One region of the Pseudomonas sp. AC016 genome, then DNA from elsewhere that is predicted to be linked to it. Evidence: predicted binding sites of a transcription regulator. Region 1 holds the regulator's gene; the other holds the start of a gene.
What was found. The regulator sigma-54, encoded in region 1, starts transcription at its own class of promoters, with help from an activator protein. The targets are predictions, from matches to a motif close to ANTGGCATNNANNTTGCTNT.

Region 1 (8,650 bases):
ACAAGGTCGTGGGCCGACGTTGCTGGTGCTGCATTGGCCAGCATCGGCAGTGCGGCCAGCAATACCAAAAGGCCACGGCGCAGAATCGAGATCATTTATAGCTCCTCATTTGGCGTCTTTGCTTACAGTATTGAGCAGGAACTTCCCGATCAGATCCTCAAGAACGAGGGATGACTGCGTGTCATGGATGGTCGAGCCATCCTTGAGCAGCGCTTGATCGCCACCTACGCTCAAACCAATGTATTTCTCACCCAGCAGACCCGCCGTCAGGATCGACGCCGTGGAGTCTGCCGGAAGGTTGTCTACCTTCTTCTGGATCTCCAGCGTGACACGACCGGTATAGGTGTCGCGATCCAGATCGATCGCGGTGACCCGGCCGATCGTGACACCGGCCATGCTTACCTTGGCTCTGACAGTCAAACCGGCAATATTGTCGAAGTAGGCATAAAGTTTATAACTGTCGTTGGTCGCACTGGTGCTCAGACCACTGACTCGCAGGGCCAGCAAGAGCAGAGCCAGTATCCCGGCCAGCAGGAACAGGCCGACACCGGTTTCGATGGCGCGGTTTTGCATCAGAAATCTCCAAACATCAAGGCGGTCAAAATAAAGTCCAGGCCCAACACTGCAAGCGAGGCATACACCACGGTCTTGGTCGTCGCACGGCTGATCCCCTCGGAAGTGGGATCGCAGTCATAACCCTGGAAAACGGCAATCCATGTCACCACAAAAGCAAATACGACGCTCTTGATGACCCCATTGAGCACATCGTTCGTGAAGGAAACACTGTTCTGCATGTTCGACCAGAAGGAGCCCTGATAGACGCCCAGCCAGTCGATCGCTACCCAGGATCCACCCCAGATGCCGACCACGCTGAAAATCATCGCCAGAATCGGCAACGAAATGAACCCTGCCCACAGACGCGGCGCAACGATGTACTTGAGCGGATCGACACCGATCATCTCGAGGCTCGACAACTGCTCCGTGGACTTCATGTTGCCGATCTCGGCGGTCAGTGCGGAACCCGCACGGCCAGCGAACAGTAGAGCGGTCACGACCGGCCCCAGTTCACGCAACAGCGTCAGCGCAACCATCTGCCCGACCGCCTGCTCGGAACCGTATTTGGTCAGGATGCTGAAGCCTTGCAGCGCCAGCACCATGCCGATGAAGGCACCGGAGACGACAATAATGACCAGCGACATGACGCCGACCGAATACAGTTGCTTGACCAGCAATTGAAAACTGCTGCCGGTCCCGCCGCGCCCCAGCAGGGCATTGCCGAGAAATATTCCCGAACGCCCCAGAACGGTAACGATATCTATGGCCGCACGCCCGAGCAGGCGGATACGGTCCATCAATGACTTCTTGCGCATCAGCGCTTCCCCAACAGGTCTTCGCGGAAATCCGGCGCAGGATAATGAAATGGCACAGGGCCGTCTGGTTCGCCGGTCATGAATTGACGAATGCGCGGATTGTCCGAGGACATCAGTTCCTGCGGCGTGCCCTGCCCCAGCACCTGTCCGTCACCGACGACGTACAGATAATCGGCAATGCTCGCGGTTTCGCTCAGGTCATGGGACACCACGATGCTGGTAATGCCCAGTGCATCGTTGAGCAGCCTGATCAGACGCACCAGAACGCCCATAGCAATGGGGTCCTGCCCGACAAAGGGTTCGTCGTACATGAGAATCTGTGGATCAAGGGCAATGGCACGCGCCAGCGCAACACGGCGCTTCATGCCACCTGACAGTTCGTCAGGCATCAGTTCGACCGCTCCGCGCAGCCCGACGGCCTGCAGCTTGAGCAGCACGATATCGCGGATCATCTCTTCCGGCAGTTCGGTGTGAACGCGCAGCGGGAATGCCACGTTTTCGAACACGTCCAGATCAGTGAACAGCGCGCCGCTCTGAAACAGCACGCCCATCTGCTTGCGCGCGTCGAACAGGTCACTGCGCGACAGATCCGGCAGGTTCTGGCCGTTGACCCACACCTGGCCTTCGCTCGGGCGCAGCTGAGCGCCCATCAGGCGCAGCAATGTAGTCTTGCCGCAGCCGGAAGGCCCCATGATCCCGGTGACTTTGCCCCGAGGAATACGAATATCGACATTATTGAAAATGCTGCGCGTGCCGCGTTTGAAGGAAACCCCTTTCAACTCGACCGCGTAAGCGTTATCAGGACTCATCTAAACTCCTTGCGATACAGCCTCCCTCCTCAGCCGCCAACCCCCGAAGGGAGACAAGCCGTCCAGGCGGGCCGAACGAGCGGCGGACTATACCATCGCAGCGACACGCCACCCAAGAAGAGAACCAGTAGGTTCAGATATTCACCGGATAACCATTGAGCGCCCTATCAGCAGCGCCGTTTGCAGTGCAACCTGCACCGCCCAGCTACAGACCCTCCAAAGCGTAGGAAATTCGTTTATAAAAAACACAACGACGATCAGACGTGAGGGAATCGTACATTACCGCTATAATCGCCGCCTTTCAGCAGTGCGATCCTTTCAAGACATGAACCAATCCAGTGACCTGATTCAATCCGCGCAACGTACCATTCGCCTAGAAATGGAAGCCATTGAAAGCCTGCTTGCACGCCTCGATGCAGACTTTGTGCGTGCCTGCGAAATGATCCTTTCCTGCAAGGGACGCGTTGTCGTCGTTGGCATGGGTAAATCAGGGCACATCGGCAATAAAATTGCCGCCACACTGGCAAGCACAGGGACGACTTCGTTTTTTGTTCACCCGGCAGAAGCCAGCCATGGCGACATGGGGATGATCACCCGGGACGACATAATCCTGAGCTTGTCCAATTCAGGGACGACCAGCGAGATCGTCACACTGCTGCCCTTGATCAAGCGTTTGGGTATCAGCATGATCAGCTTGACCGGCAACCCTGACTCGACGCTCGCCAGGGCCGCCGACATAAATCTTAATGTCAACGTGTTGCATGAGGCATGCCCACTGAATCTGGCACCCACCTCATCCACCACCGCCGCCCTTGTGATGGGCGATGCCCTGGCCGTCGCACTGCTTGAGGCCCGGGGGTTCACCGCCGAGGATTTCGCCTTCTCTCATCCAGGCGGCGCATTGGGTCGGCGCTTACTGCTCAAGGTTGAGCATGTGATGCACATGGGAGATGCACTGCCTACAGTCAAGCGTGGCATCCCGTTGCGCGATGCGCTGCTGGAAATGACCCGCAAGGGTCTTGGCATGACGGCTGTGCTGGAAACCGATGGTACATTGGCAGGCATCTTCACCGACGGTGATCTGCGACGCACATTGGATCGTCCCTTTGACATACGTGAAACCACCATAGACGAAGTGATGACGGTTCACGGCAAAACAGTGCATTCGGACATGCTCGCTGCAGAAGCGCTGAAAATAATGGAAGATAACAAGATCAGCGCCCTTGTCGTCGTTGACGAAAATGATCGTCCAATCGGTGCGTTCAACCTGCAGGATCTACTGCGCGCGGGAGTGATGTAAATGCAGACTCAGGCAGCGAACAGCGAACTGATGCAACGCGGCAAAGCCATCAAACTGGCGATTTTCGACGTCGATGGCGTACTGACTGATGGCCGGCTGTATTTTCTGGAAGACGGCAGCGAATTCAAGACATTCAACACACTCGACGGCCAAGGCATCAAAATGCTGATAGCCTCCGGAGTGACCACTGCCATCATCAGCGGCAGAAAAACACCCGTGGTCGAGCGCCGGGCAAAAAACCTCGGCATCGAGCACCTTTATCAGGGTCGCGAAGACAAGCTGGTGGTGCTGGACCAACTGCTGGCCGAATTGAACCTGAGTTACGAACAGGTCGCCTATCTGGGCGATGATCTGCCAGACTTGCCGGTCATACGACGCGTCGGTCTGGGCATGGCGGTTGCCAATGCGGCCGGCTTTGTCCGCCAACACGCTCATGGCGTTACGCAAGCGCGCGGTGGCGAAGGTGCTGCACGCGAATTCTGCGAACTGATCCTGAGCGCGCAGGGCAACCTTGAAGCGGCCCACTCCGCCTATCTATAGAAGCCATTTATGTTCAGCAAGAAAATTCGAAAGCTGGTGTTTTTCGGGGTGCTGGTACTGCTGTTCGGTGCCGTAGGCTACTGGAACATCAACCCGGAAAGCTTCATGGACCAGCCGGTGAGCTCGGTCGATGAAAATGTCATTGACTACTATGCGGTCAATACGCACACACATCAGTATCTGCCCGACGGTGGCCTTCAGTACGAAATGACGGCTGACAAGGTCGAGCATGTAAAGGCCACTGACGTGACTCTGCTCACCACACCCGACCTGCAGATGTACCGCGGCACCGAGTTTCCCTGGCATGTGCAGAGCAAGCAGGGCGAGGTCTCCCCGGGAGGCGAACAGGTAGAATTGATCGACTCGGTTCGCGTTGCGCGCACCGACGAAAAACAACGTACGACTATCATCACCAGTAGTCGCATGACCGTATTCCCACAGAAGCAATATGCGCAGACCGACCAAGACGTTAGAATCGACGCCGCGGGCGGTGTTACTACGGCCAAGGGAATGAAAGCATATTTGAAAGACAGCAGGATGGACCTGCTGTCCAACGTCAGAGGACAGTATGAGGCTCGTTAAAACTCTTCCTTTTTTGCTCGGCCTGGGCGCAGCACTGGGAAGCGCGAGCGCCTGGTCCCTGCCAACCGACCGTGATCAGCCAATCCACATCCAGTCCGACGATGCGCAGCTCGATGACAAGAAAGGCGTGGCCACCTACAAGGGCAACGTCATCATCACGCAGGGCTCGATGAAGATCACAGGCAACACCGTGACCATCACACGCAACGCTCAGGGCGAAGTGGATATTTTCACGTCTGTCGGCAACCTGGCCTACTACGAGCAGAAGCCGTCGGTGGACAAGCCGATCGTGCAGGCATATGCCGTCACCATTCAGTATTACGCCGCTCAGGACCGTATCGTCCTGATCGACAAGGCCAAGGTCGTCAACGACGGCAACACGTCCGAAGGCGAGAAGATCGTCTATGACACGGTCAGGCAGGTCGTCAGTGCGGGCCGTGCCAATGGTGGCGCGAAAGTGACCACGCCACGTCCACGAATCGACATGGTCATTCAGCCTAAAAAGAAAACCGATCAACCGCAGAAGGCCCAGTAATGGCGACGCTTAAAGCCCAGCATCTGGCTAAAAGCTACAAAAGCCGTCAGGTCGTGCGCGATGTGAGCATTTCCATCGACAGCGGCCAGATTGTCGGTCTGCTGGGCCCCAACGGCGCCGGCAAGACCACCTGCTTCTACATGATTGTCGGGCTGGTACAGGCCGATCAGGGCCGCGTGCTGATCGACGATCTGGACGTCAGCCATCAGCCCATGCACGGCCGCGCCCGTGCAGGTATCGGCTACCTGCCGCAGGAAGCCTCGATCTTCCGCAAGCTGTCGGTGTCCGACAACATCATGGCGATCCTCGAGACCCGCAAGGAACTCGATGCCGCTGCGCGACGCCAGGAACTGGAAAGCCTCCTGCAGGAGTTCCACATCACGCACATTCGCGACAACCTCGGCATGAGCCTCTCGGGTGGCGAACGTCGCCGCGTCGAGATTGCACGCGCGCTGGCGACTGCCCCAAAGTTCATCCTTCTGGACGAACCCTTCGCGGGCGTGGACCCTATCTCGGTAGGCGACATCAAGCAGATCATTCACCACCTCAAGGCCAAGGGCATTGGCGTGCTGATCACTGACCACAACGTTCGCGAGACGCTGGATATCTGTGAAACAGCCTATATCGTCAACGACGGGCAATTGATCGCAGAAGGCGACTCGCAAACCATTCTGGCCAACCAACTGGTTAAAGAAGTCTATCTGGGTCACGAATTCCGCCTGTAAAAGCCGCATTCGAAAAAGCCGCATCCGGCCTATCAAGGCCTCCAATATCGGTGCGGCTTGTTGACAACGTATTATTTCTAGTAACGCTCTAGGCAAACGCCCTGCTTTCAGGCATATAATTTGCTTAAGTTGGCGTTTAGGCGCCTGTAGTGGATGGCGCAAGAGCGCCGGCGAATAAGGTGTTTAGCCCCTGCCATGAAACCATCGCTAGTCTTGAGAATGGGCCAGCAGCTGACGATGACACCGCAGCTGCAACAGGCAATCCGCTTACTTCAGCTATCCACACTGGACCTCCAGCAGGAGATTCAGGAGGCGCTGGAATCGAACCCTATGCTGGAACGCCAGGAGGAAGGCGACGACTTCGATAACTCCGACCCGATGGCGGACAACATCGAACAAAAGCCCAACCCCGACGTTCAGGAACCGACCTACCAGGAATCTGCGCCTACCGTAGACAACCTCGAGGAAGGCGAATGGAACGAACGCATTCCCAACGAGCTGCCCGTCGATACCGCTTGGGAAGACATCTACCAGACCAGCGCCAGCAGCCTGCCCAGCAATGACGATGATGAATGGGACTTCACCACCCGCACATCCGTTGGCGAAAGCCTGCAAAGCCATCTGCTCTGGCAGCTCAACGTCGCCCCGATGTCCGACAAGGACCGTCTGGTCGCCGTCACGCTGATCGACTGCATCAACAATCAGGGCTATCTCGACGAGACCCTTGAAGAGATTCTCGAATCCTTCGATCCCGAGCTGGATATCGAACTCGATGAGATCGAAGCCGTTCTGCACCGCATTCAGCAATTCGAACCGGCCGGTATCGGCGCTCGCACCCTGAGCGAATGCCTGCTGCTGCAACTGCGCCAGCTGCCGGCAAAAACGCCCTGGCTGAGCGAAGCGCAGCGTCTGGTCACCGATTACATCGACCTGCTGGGCAGCCGTGACTACGCCCAGCTCATGCGCCGCATGAAGATCAAGGAAGACGAACTTCGTCAGGTCATCGAACTGGTGCAGAGTCTGAATCCGCGCCCTGGCTCGCAGATCGAGTCCACCGAAGCCGAGTACGTCATTCCCGATGTCATTGTGCGCAAGGACAACGAACGCTGGCTCGTCGAGCTGAACCAGGAGTCAGTGCCGCGACTGCGAGTCAATCCGCAGTATGCAGGCTTCGTACGTCGCGCAGACACCAGCGCCGACAACACCTTCATGCGCAATCAGTTGCAGGAAGCCCGCTGGTTCATCAAGAGCCTGCAGAGCCGCAACGAGACGCTGATGAAGGTCGCCACTCAGATCGTCGAGCACCAGCGCGGCTTTCTGGAGTATGGCGATGAAGCCATGAAGCCGCTGGTACTGCACGATATCGCCGAAGCGGTGGGCATGCATGAATCAACGATTTCCCGCGTGACCACGCAGAAGTTCATGCACACGCCACGCGGCATTTACGAGCTGAAATACTTCTTCTCCAGCCATGTCAGCACCTCGGAAGGCGGCGAGTGCTCATCCACGGCAATTCGCGCGATCATCAAAAAACTGGTCGCGGCGGAAAATCAGAAAAAGCCGTTGAGTGATAGCAAGATCGCTGGTTTACTGGAGGCACAAGGCATTCAAGTAGCCCGTCGCACAGTTGCCAAATACCGCGAATCTCTTGGGATTGCACCCTCCAGCGAGCGCAAGCGACTGATGTGATGCAGGCCGAGCCACAGCGTTCCAGTGGCAGGCACCACGCCTGCCTCTTTATGCACTGGCAAAGGAGAAGCTGTATGCAAGTCAACATCAGTGGACACCAACTGGAAGTGACCAAGCCACTTCGTGAATACGTTGAGCTCAAGCTCAAGAAACTCGAAGGGCATTTTGACAAGATTACAAACGTGCAGGTCACGATGGCGGTCGAGAAGCTGAAACAGAAGATCGAAGCCACGCTGCATATCCACGGTGGAGAGGTAGTTGCCAATGCTGAACATGACGACATGTACGCGGCCATCGACCTGCTCACTGACAAGCTCGACAGACAATTGCTCAAGCATAAGGAAAAGCAGCAAAGCATCCTCAAGGGTGCAAACGCTCGCTGACGCTCATCACACATGATCCGACTTGAAGAAATCCTGACCCCCGGCCGTTCCGAAGTGAACGTGCCGGGCGGCAGCAAGAAAAGCGTACTCGAACATATTGCCCGACTGATCGGCCGCGAAGTACCGGGGCTTGATTGGGAAACAGTATTCAAGGCGCTCGTTGCCCGTGAAAAACTGGGATCTACCGGTTTCGGCAATGGCATTGCCATCCCTCACTGCCGTCTTGCCACCTGTGGCGAGCCTGTCAGTGCCGTCATTCATCTCAACGACTCCGTGGACTTCGATGCCATCGACGGCGCGCCTGTCGACCTGCTGTTCGTGCTGCTGGTCCCGGAAGCCGCCACAGACAAGCACCTGGAGTTGCTGCGCCAGATCGCCAGCATGCTCGACTCCAAAGATGTCCGGACACGCCTGCGCAGCGCCAAGACCAATGAAGCGCTCTACCAAGTGGTGCTAGACGTGCAGAACGGCAACTGAACATGCGCATGATCATCGTGAGTGGCCGCTCCGGCTCGGGCAAAAGCACGGCGCTCGATGTACTGGAAGACAGCGGCTTCTACTGCGTCGACAACCTGCCTGCCGGATTGCTTCCGGAGCTCGCCGAACGCGCCTTGATCAATACCGAACTGGCCGAACCGCTGCTGGCGGTTTCCATCGATGCCCGCAACCTGCCCAGTCACCTGACCCGCTTCCCGGCCATGCTCGATGAGGTCCGTG
Region 2 (8,650 bases), 1.2 Mb from region 1:
GCAATGGTTCTGACACCAAGGCCCGCGACGCCGGCAGCGGGCACCAACGGCAGACCTTTCTGCCCGACCTCACCATGAGGTCTCAGGGATATAACAGTCAACAGACGAGGGCAATACCCTATGAGAAGACTTAAGCGTGATCCGTTGGAAAGAGCATTTTTACGCGGATATCAGTACGGCGTTCATGGTAAATCCCGTGAGCTTTGCCCTTTTACTCTACCGTCAGTACGCCAGGCATGGATCAATGGATGGCGAGAAGGACGCGGCGACAATTGGGACGGTATGACCGGCACTGCGGGAATCCACAGACTCAACGAACTTCACGCGGTCGGATAACGCGCCTTTGGAGACACAGGCCCCGACCAGTCCATCAAAGCTTTATTGACTGACCATTTACACCCATACCATGCACGTCCCATCCGGGCGGCGGGCCAAAAGCCCAGGGGCTCTTCAAGAGCCCCTTTTTTTTGCCTGCGATTCAGATCTGCTGGCGCGGCATCGCCGCGATCGCATCCACCGATTCGCGAATCAGTGCCGGACCCTTGTAGATGAAGCCCGAGTAGATCTGCACCAGACTCGCACCCGCCGCCATTTTTTCGGCCGCGTGACGCCCTTCGGTGATGCCACCCGCAGCGATGATCGGCATGCGCCCTGCCAACTCGCCGGCCAGTATCTTCACCGTGTGAGTGCTCTTCTCGCGAACCGGTGCGCCCGACAATCCACCCGCCTCGTCCGCATGTGGCAGACCTTCGACGCCTTCGCGGCTGAGAGTGGTGTTGGTGGCGATGACCGCGTCCATGCCGGATTCGATCAGCGCGGCGGCGACCAGTACGGTTTCTTCGTCGGTCATGTCCGGGGCGATCTTGATGGCCAGCGGCACACGCTTGCCATGACGCTGCGTGAGTTCCTGCTGACGCAGACTCAGGGCCTCGAGCAGTTGCTTGAGCGAATCACCGAATTGCAGGCTGCGCAGGCCCGGGGTATTGGGCGAGCTGACGTTGACGGTCACATAGCTGGCGTGGGCGTAGACCTTGTCCAGACAGATCAGGTAGTCGTCCACGGCACGCTCGACCGGCGTGTCGAAATTCTTGCCGATGTTGATGCCCAGAATGCCTTTGTACTTCGCGGCCTGCACACGGCCGACCAGATTGTCGACACCCAGGTTGTTGAAACCCATGCGGTTGATGATGGCTTCGGCGTGGGGCAGACGGAAAATCCGTGGCTTGGGGTTGCCCGGCTGCGGACGCGGCGTGACGGTACCGATCTCGACGAAGCCAAAGCCCAGTTGCGCGAAGCCGTCGATGGCCGCGCCGTTCTTGTCCAGACCGGCCGCCAGACCCACAGGATTGGGAAACTCCAGCCCCATGACGGTGACCGGCACTCTGGCCGGGGCCTTGCTCAACAGGCCGTTGAGACCCAGACGCCCACCGGCACCGATCAGGTCCAGCGACAGGTCATGGGAGGTTTCCGGGGAAAGCTTGAACAGTAACTGGCGGGCCAGGTTATACATGGGCGGGCGAGGCTCGTGAGAAGCTGAATTCAGGGGCGCGATTATAGCCGCGTGAAGGCCCTGCACGCGAGGCATGCGAAAAACTTGTTACCCTGAACCCCCAAGCGCTGGCATATGCCTTGCTTGAGTCCGTTATCGGCACGCGCCCCAACGACGGAGCGCTGCCCGGACAACGGCGTCGCTCCGGCACTTGCACCTTGCAGGAGCCGGACGACGCCTTTTTTCTGGATGTCCTTTATGAAGCAAGTGCCATGAACGTACGAACAAGCAATGCGCTGGACTGGGTCAACGGCAGCGATGCGCCCGAGATGAACAGCCTGGATGTGGGTTTCATGGCCCTGACCGACTGCGCCTCGCTGGTGGTTGCAGCGACCCAGGGCTTTGCCCAGCCTTACGGCCTGACCCTCAACCTCAAGCGCCAGACCTCCTGGGCCGGACTGCGGGACAAGCTGGTCAGCGGCCAGTTGCAAGCGGCACACAGTCTCTACGGGATGATCTACGCGGTCGAACTGGGCATCAGCGGCGGCCCGGCCAGGGACATGGCGATTCTGATGGGGCTGAACCAGAACGGCCAGTGCATCAACCTGTCGCGCGGCCTGCAGGAGAGTGGCGTGATCACTCCTGAGGCACTGGACAAACGCGTGCACCAAAGCGGTCCGAAACTGACGTTCGCCCAGACCTTCCCCACCGGCAACCATGCCATGTGGCTTTATTACTGGCTCGCCAGCCAGGGCATTCATCCGCTGGACGACGTGAACAGTGTGGTCGTGCCGCCGCCGCAGATGGTTCAGCATCTGCAGGCCGGCCGTATCGACGGTTTCTGCGTCGGAGAGCCCTGGGCTGCCAGTGCAGTCAGTCAGCAACTGGGCTTCAGTATGGCCACCAGCCAGACCATCTGGCCCGACCATCCGGGCAAGGTCCTGGGTTGCACCCGCGAATTCGTCGAGCAGAACCCCAACACCGCCAGAGCGCTGGTCATGGCCGTGCTGGAAGCGAGTCGCTTCATCGAGGAGAGCGAGCACAATCGACGCAGCACCGCACAACTGCTCAGTGGTGCCGAGTATCTGGACACGCCGCTGGACTGCATCGAGCCGCGCCTGCTGGGCCAGTACAGCGACGGCCTCGGCAATCATTGGGAAGACCACCACGCCGTCAGTTTCCATGGTCAGGGACAGGTCAATTACCCATGGCTGTCGGACGGGATGTGGTTCATGACCCAGTTCCGCCGCTGGGGGCTGTTGCGTGAAGACCCGGATTATCTGGCCGTTGCCGAGCGTGTCCAGCAGATGGAGCTTTATCGACAGGCCGCCGAGGCGCTGGGCATCGAGGCGCCGAGCGCTACGTTGCGCAGCAGTCAGTTGATCGATGGCAGGGTCTGGGACGGCAGTGATCCGGCCGCCTATGCGCGCGGTTTCAAGATCAACGCCTGGGCCGATAACGTGCCCGTCGCTGCCCGTCGCTGAAGGAGAACGTGACCATGCTGCGTATCCTGCTGATCAATGACACGCCAAAGAAAGTCGGTCGCCTGAGAACCGCCCTGATCGAGGCAGGCTTCGAGGTGATCGACGAATCCGGTTTCATCATCGACCTGCCCGCACGCGTTGACGCGGTGCGTCCCGACGTGATCCTCATCGACACCGAATCGCCCGGTCGTGACGTCATGGAGCAAGTGGTACTGGTCAGTCGCGACCAGCCCCGCCCGATCGTGATGTTTACCGATGAGCACGACCCTGCCGTTATGCGTCAGGCGATCAAGTCCGGCGTCAGCGCTTATATAGTGGAAGGTATTCAGGCCCAACGCCTGCAGCCCATCCTCGACGTGGCCATGGCGCGCTTCGAGAGCGACCAGGCCCTGCGCGCGCAACTCCACGCCCGCGACCAGCAACTGGCCGAACGCAAGCGCATCGAACTGGCGAAAGGACTGTTGATGAAAATGAAGGACTGTAACGAGGAAGAGGCCTATACCCTGATGCGGCGTCAGGCAATGAGCCGCCAGCAGAAGCTGATTCAGGTGGCCGAGCAGATCATCTCGATGAGTGAAATGCTGGGTTGAACAGGTAGATCGAGAGAATTACTGACGAGACGCCACGTGTGGGAGACGCCACCAGGTCTTCGACGTAGCGCTGCCGCGCGGCAAACACCGGACGTCGTGGGAGCGGACTTGTCCGCGAAAAGGCCGGTACATCCCACGCATGTGCGGTGGCTGAAACCCTGCATTCGCGGACAAGTCCGCTCTTATCAAACAACCTGTAAACCACTGAAGAAACTGGATTTTGTGGGAGCGGACTTGTCCGCGAAAAGGCCAGTACATCCGACGCATATGCGGTGGCTGAAACCCTGCATTCGCGGACAAGTCCGCTCCCACCAAGTTTGCTGCGCGACAGCGCTACGTCGAAGACGTGGTGGCGCCTCCCACAGCCCTGTTTACGGCTGGGACGGTGGGAGGCCGCCCAAGCCGCTGTGAGTCTGACTATTGAGTCAGCACTACATTCTTCATCGGCGGTATGTAGCCATAGTCATACGATTCCTGCACGAACGAGCGGTCGCCCTGCAACAGGATCTTCACGGTAGGCGCCTCGGTGCCACCGATACGGAAATCCTGTCCGGTGGTCGGCACGCTGTCGATGAACGACGTCACCAGGCCGTTGGGCATAACGCAGTGCGAATAGGTCTGGAAAGGCTGCGAAGGCGGATTCCCGAGCACCAGGCCTGACGCATTCATGGGCCGGTATGGGCCGAACAGCTGTTCACTGACAAACCCGTAAACGCCATCAGGGCCGGTTATACCATCGGCATACGTAAACTTGTGGCTGATGGTGAACAAGTAATACTTATTGTCCTGAAATACATAGTGCGGACGTTCGGTCTGATCATTTACACCAACCGCAGTAACAAGCGGCGGAAGGATTTCCCACTCGTCGCCATTGAGATCCTTTGCAACCGCCAGGCCAATACAGCCCACCTGAAATCTGGCACCGCCCACATCCTCGTGACCCGGCGGTACATGCCCCAGTTCTGTCGGTCCTACTGTATGTGAACCGCGCTCGCCGGCCACATTACCTTCGAACACCATGTACAACTTGCCATCATGGGGATCAATAAACGGACTGGGATCACGAAAGTTCCACGTAGCGTTCTGGGCTTCGGTTTGATAATAAGTGCCGTCGGCTTCGAACAATGTTTTGACTTCAGTAAAGTCGGTCAATATTACACCGCTGTCAGACGTCACTACACGGCCACGTACTTTGGCAACGGCAGCGCCCGGCGTCACACAGGTGTAATACAGATCAATGTCGCCCTTGTCGTTGAGCAGGATCGGCGTACCGGCCCATTCGCGGGTCGTCGGCGATACGCCTTCGGCCATGACGCGCCCACCGAAGATCCAGTCCTTGCCGGTCCGGGAATACCAGTAGCACATGCGGGCACGACCATGGCGGTCTTCCCAGTCACGCTTGATGTCATAGCGGCCGTTGGGTCCCAGATACTGGGGGTCGTTCGGATGCCGGTCGGCCGTGAGTGTCAGGATCACTGACCAGCCGTTGACGGACACTACCGTGCCATCGAGTTCGCGCAGTGGCATGGTGTCCCAGATGAAAACCGTATCACTCATCACCGGAAAGTCGGGACTGACCAGCGGCTGAGTGGTGGTAGGGTCGTTTTCGTTGACCTTGAGCGCATCGGCCCGGGTCCACACGGTAGGCTTGTAAGTGACGTTACTCATGTTGATGTCCTTTATTGACGCCAGGCACGGCCGGCGCATAGATGAAGACAAGGCAGCATGCAAACTTATTACATCGCTGAAGTGCGTTTTGAAACCCTGTAATCACGGCACTCATTCATTAATGGAAGACCGAAACAACAGAGAAAAGGCTGGGAGGCACTTGGGCGCTCACCGGTTGATTTCAATAAGCCACTTTATTGCAAGCTGGGCTATTGCACATGAATCGCCCTCTCGAGAGGCGTCGTGTTCTGTACGACGAAAAGGATCCTCTCAGAGACCGATCCGAAAGTAAATTAAATATTCCCTACCGTTAAGCAACCGCTTTTTTTCAAAACAAACATGAACCAATATTAATATTCGGTTTCGTTCAGTATTGAGCCCATCATACAAAGGCATCAAAACAATGTCATTCTGCTTTAATCAAAGTGTATTGATAGTGGCGTTTGTTATTGGATCAACGCTTATATTCCACAACGCTATTATTGCAAAAGCCGTGCGCTGCGCTCATCGTTACACACAAGTCCTTATGCAGGAATGATCGTGCCCATCGCACCGCGTGGGCATGCCTCCCGTGACGCTCCGCGTCACATTCGAGAGCGGACGCGGAGCCTCCTGAGTGGCGTTCCTACGTGAAGCACTCATCGCTAAATACAAGTCTGGCGATCCGCAGAGACAGCGGCACTGATGCGCTTTTGTACCGCGATGGCATGAACACCGCAGATCGCGACGCGGGTGAAGGCTGAGTTCTGGCGCTGATTCGGGGGGCAATCGGCATGGATGCCGATTGAGCTGCACTGGGCCATGGATGGCCCATTTGCAGCGACCCCCGAATCAGTGTCAGGACGAAGGAACCCCGGCGAAGCCGGGGCCGGAACCGGAGCAAAAGGCTTTGCTTACTTTGGCCTCTCAAAGTAAGTCGCCGAGGGGCGAAAAGGTGACGTGAGCCATGCGCTCGGCTCACTGAATCCGCAATCTGTGCCATGTGTGACGCGGAGCGTCACGGGAGGCATGCCCACGCAGAGCGATGGGCACGATCAGTGTTGAGGCGGACTTGTGTCGGGAGAAGCCCCTCGCACTTTTTTGCGGCGTCCGGTGCCATGGGTGCCCGGTTCAAGGTCATCGGTACTCGGCGGCCATCACACATGCCCACCCGGCGTTTCAGGTCACAGCATGCCGCCATGCGGCCTGCGCCAATCGCCCAGGAAGAAAACTGCATATGGCCCGCCTCTTGCTTTAGCACCCTCAGGTAGCCAACGGCGGTTGCCACCACTCACGACAAAGACGTCGCTCATCTCTTTCGCTCACGCGGACAGAGAGGCGACGTTTTTTGCGTTTGGCCCCGGCGATGGGGCCGGTGGAGTCGCCGGTATTCGGAACACTCCGCCACAGCGTCTGAAATTTTTCCACGTCGAGGGCACGAACCCCGACTGACCCGCTAGCAGATGATGAGGTGTGCCAATGGATACAAGCTTCTGGAAGGCCGGTCACAGACCGACCCTGTTCGCTGCCTTTCTCTACTTCGACCTGAGTTTCATGGTCTGGTACCTGCTGGGCCCGATGGCGGTACAGATCGCCACCGACCTGCACCTGACCACCCAACAACGCGGCCTGATGGTCGCCACACCGATTCTGGCCGGGGCGATACTGCGCTTCTTCATGGGCCTGCTGGCCGATCAGCTGTCGCCCAAGACCGCTGGCATCATCGGTCAGGTGATTGTGATCGGTGCCCTGCTGACCGCCTGGCAACTGGGCATCCATAGCTATGAACAGGTGCTGCTGCTGGGCGTGTTCCTGGGGATGGCGGGCGCGTCGTTCGCCGTCGCGCTGCCCCTGGCGTCGCAATGGTATCCGCCTCAGCACCAAGGCAAGGCCATGGGCATCGCCGGTGCCGGCAACTCGGGCACCGTACTCGCCGCGCTGATCGCACCGGTCCTTGCCGCCAGTTTCGGTTGGGGCAATGTGTTCGGCCTGGCGCTGATCCCGCTGGTGCTGACCCTGATCGCCTTCACGCTGATGGCGCGCAATGCACCCGAGCGCAGCAAGCCCAAGTCCACAGCCGACTACCTCAAGGCGCTGGGCGACCGGGACAGCTGGTGGTTCATGTTTTTCTACAGTGTCACTTTCGGCGGCTTCATCGGCCTGGCCAGCGCCCTGCCCGGCTACTTCAACGACCAGTACGGCCTGAGCCCTATAACGGCCGGTTACTACACCGCAGCCTGCGTGTTCGGCGGCAGTTTGATGCGTCCACTGGGTGGCGCGCTGGCCGACCGCTTCGGTGGCATCCGCACGCTGACCGCCATGTACGCAGTGGCAGCCATCGGCATCGCTGCAGTGGGCTTCAACCTGCCAAGCTCGTGGGCTGCACTGGCGCTGTTCGTCGCCGCCATGCTGGGCCTGGGCGCTGGCAACGGCGCGGTGTTCCAACTGGTGCCACAGCGCTTCCGCAAGGAAATCGGCGTCATGACTGGCCTGATCGGCATGGCGGGCGGCATCGGTGGCTTCCTGCTGGCAGCAGGTCTTGGCAGCATCAAGCAGAACACCGGTGACTATCAGCTGGGCCTGTGGCTGTTCGCAAGCCTGGCCGTACTCGCCTGGTTCGGCCTGATGAACGTCAAGCGCCGCTGGAGAACCACTTGGGGTTCGGCGGCAGTGACCGCAGCACGGGTCTGATCGGTCCATGACGCTGCAACTGCGCTTTGCCGAGTTCAGCGCCAGCGGCCCGCGACCGGAGAATCAGGACGCCCTGCGTCTGGTGACCCCGGTCGCAGCACTGGCGGCCAGCAAGGGTTATCTGTTTGCCCTGGCCGACGGGGTCAGTCAGTGCGCCGATGGTGCGCTGGCTGCGCAGTCGACCCTGCAGGCGCTGGCGCTGGACTACTACTCGACACCCGAAACCTGGGGCGTTGCCCAGTCTCTGGATCGTCTGTTGCTGGCCCAGAACCGCTGGCTGCTGGCCAACGGTCTGCTGACCACCCTTAGCGCGCTGGTCCTGCGCGGCAGACGCTTCACCCTCGCCCATGTGGGCGATTGTCGTGCCTATCGCTGGCAAGGCGGCAAGCTCAAACGCATCAGTGAAGACCATGTCTGGGAACAGGCCGACATGCAGCACGTGCTCAAGCGTGCGCTGGGGCTGGATCAGTACGTGGTCATGGACTATCTGGAGGGCGAACTCTGTGAGGGCGAGCGCCTGCTGCTGGTCAGCGATGGCATCTGGGCGACGCTGGGCGATGCCAGCATCCGTTCGATCCTGACCGAACAGGACGATCTGGATGCAGCGGTCAGAACCCTGGTCAGCGCGGCGCATCTGGCGGGCAGTCAGGACAACGCCAGCGCCCTGCTCATTCAGGTCGACAGCCTGGGCGAGGATGATCTCGGGGATGCGCTGTTGCAGTTACAGCAATGGCCGTTACCGCCGGCAC

Region 2: a site for sigma-54 is predicted at 1,617-1,636, ahead of AC0IXS_RS04125 (CmpA/NrtA family ABC transporter substrate-binding protein). Genes of this name have one in related genera too.

Annotation. Positions count from the first base shown of each region.
Region 1 covers NZ_CEEDCC010000001.1:2,133,086-2,141,735, forward strand. Annotated here, with positions in the region: gene AC0IXS_RS09450 (MlaC/ttg2D family ABC transporter substrate-binding protein) at 1-95, opposite strand, end outside; gene mlaD (outer membrane lipid asymmetry maintenance protein MlaD) at 106-573, opposite strand; gene mlaE (lipid asymmetry maintenance ABC transporter permease subunit MlaE) at 573-1,370, opposite strand; gene AC0IXS_RS09465 (ATP-binding cassette domain-containing protein) at 1,370-2,179, opposite strand; gene AC0IXS_RS09470 (KpsF/GutQ family sugar-phosphate isomerase) at 2,505-3,479, shown strand; gene AC0IXS_RS09475 (KdsC family phosphatase) at 3,480-4,019, shown strand; gene lptC (LPS export ABC transporter periplasmic protein LptC) at 4,029-4,601, shown strand; gene lptA (lipopolysaccharide transport periplasmic protein LptA) at 4,588-5,136, shown strand; gene lptB (LPS export ABC transporter ATP-binding protein) at 5,136-5,861, shown strand; gene AC0IXS_RS09495 (RNA polymerase factor sigma-54) at 6,057-7,550, shown strand; gene hpf (ribosome hibernation-promoting factor, HPF/YfiA family) at 7,625-7,933, shown strand; gene ptsN (PTS IIA-like nitrogen regulatory protein PtsN) at 7,946-8,410, shown strand; gene rapZ (RNase adapter RapZ) at 8,413-8,650, shown strand, end outside.
Region 2 covers NZ_CEEDCC010000001.1:930,377-939,026, forward strand. Annotated here, with positions in the region: gene rmf (ribosome modulation factor) at 121-336, shown strand; gene AC0IXS_RS04120 (quinone-dependent dihydroorotate dehydrogenase) at 479-1,510, opposite strand; gene AC0IXS_RS04125 (CmpA/NrtA family ABC transporter substrate-binding protein) at 1,762-2,973, shown strand; gene AC0IXS_RS04130 (ANTAR domain-containing response regulator) at 2,988-3,563, shown strand; gene AC0IXS_RS04135 (glycoside hydrolase family 68 protein) at 3,981-5,231, opposite strand; gene AC0IXS_RS04140 (nitrate/nitrite transporter) at 6,690-7,901, shown strand; gene AC0IXS_RS04145 (protein kinase domain-containing protein) at 7,909-8,650, shown strand, end outside.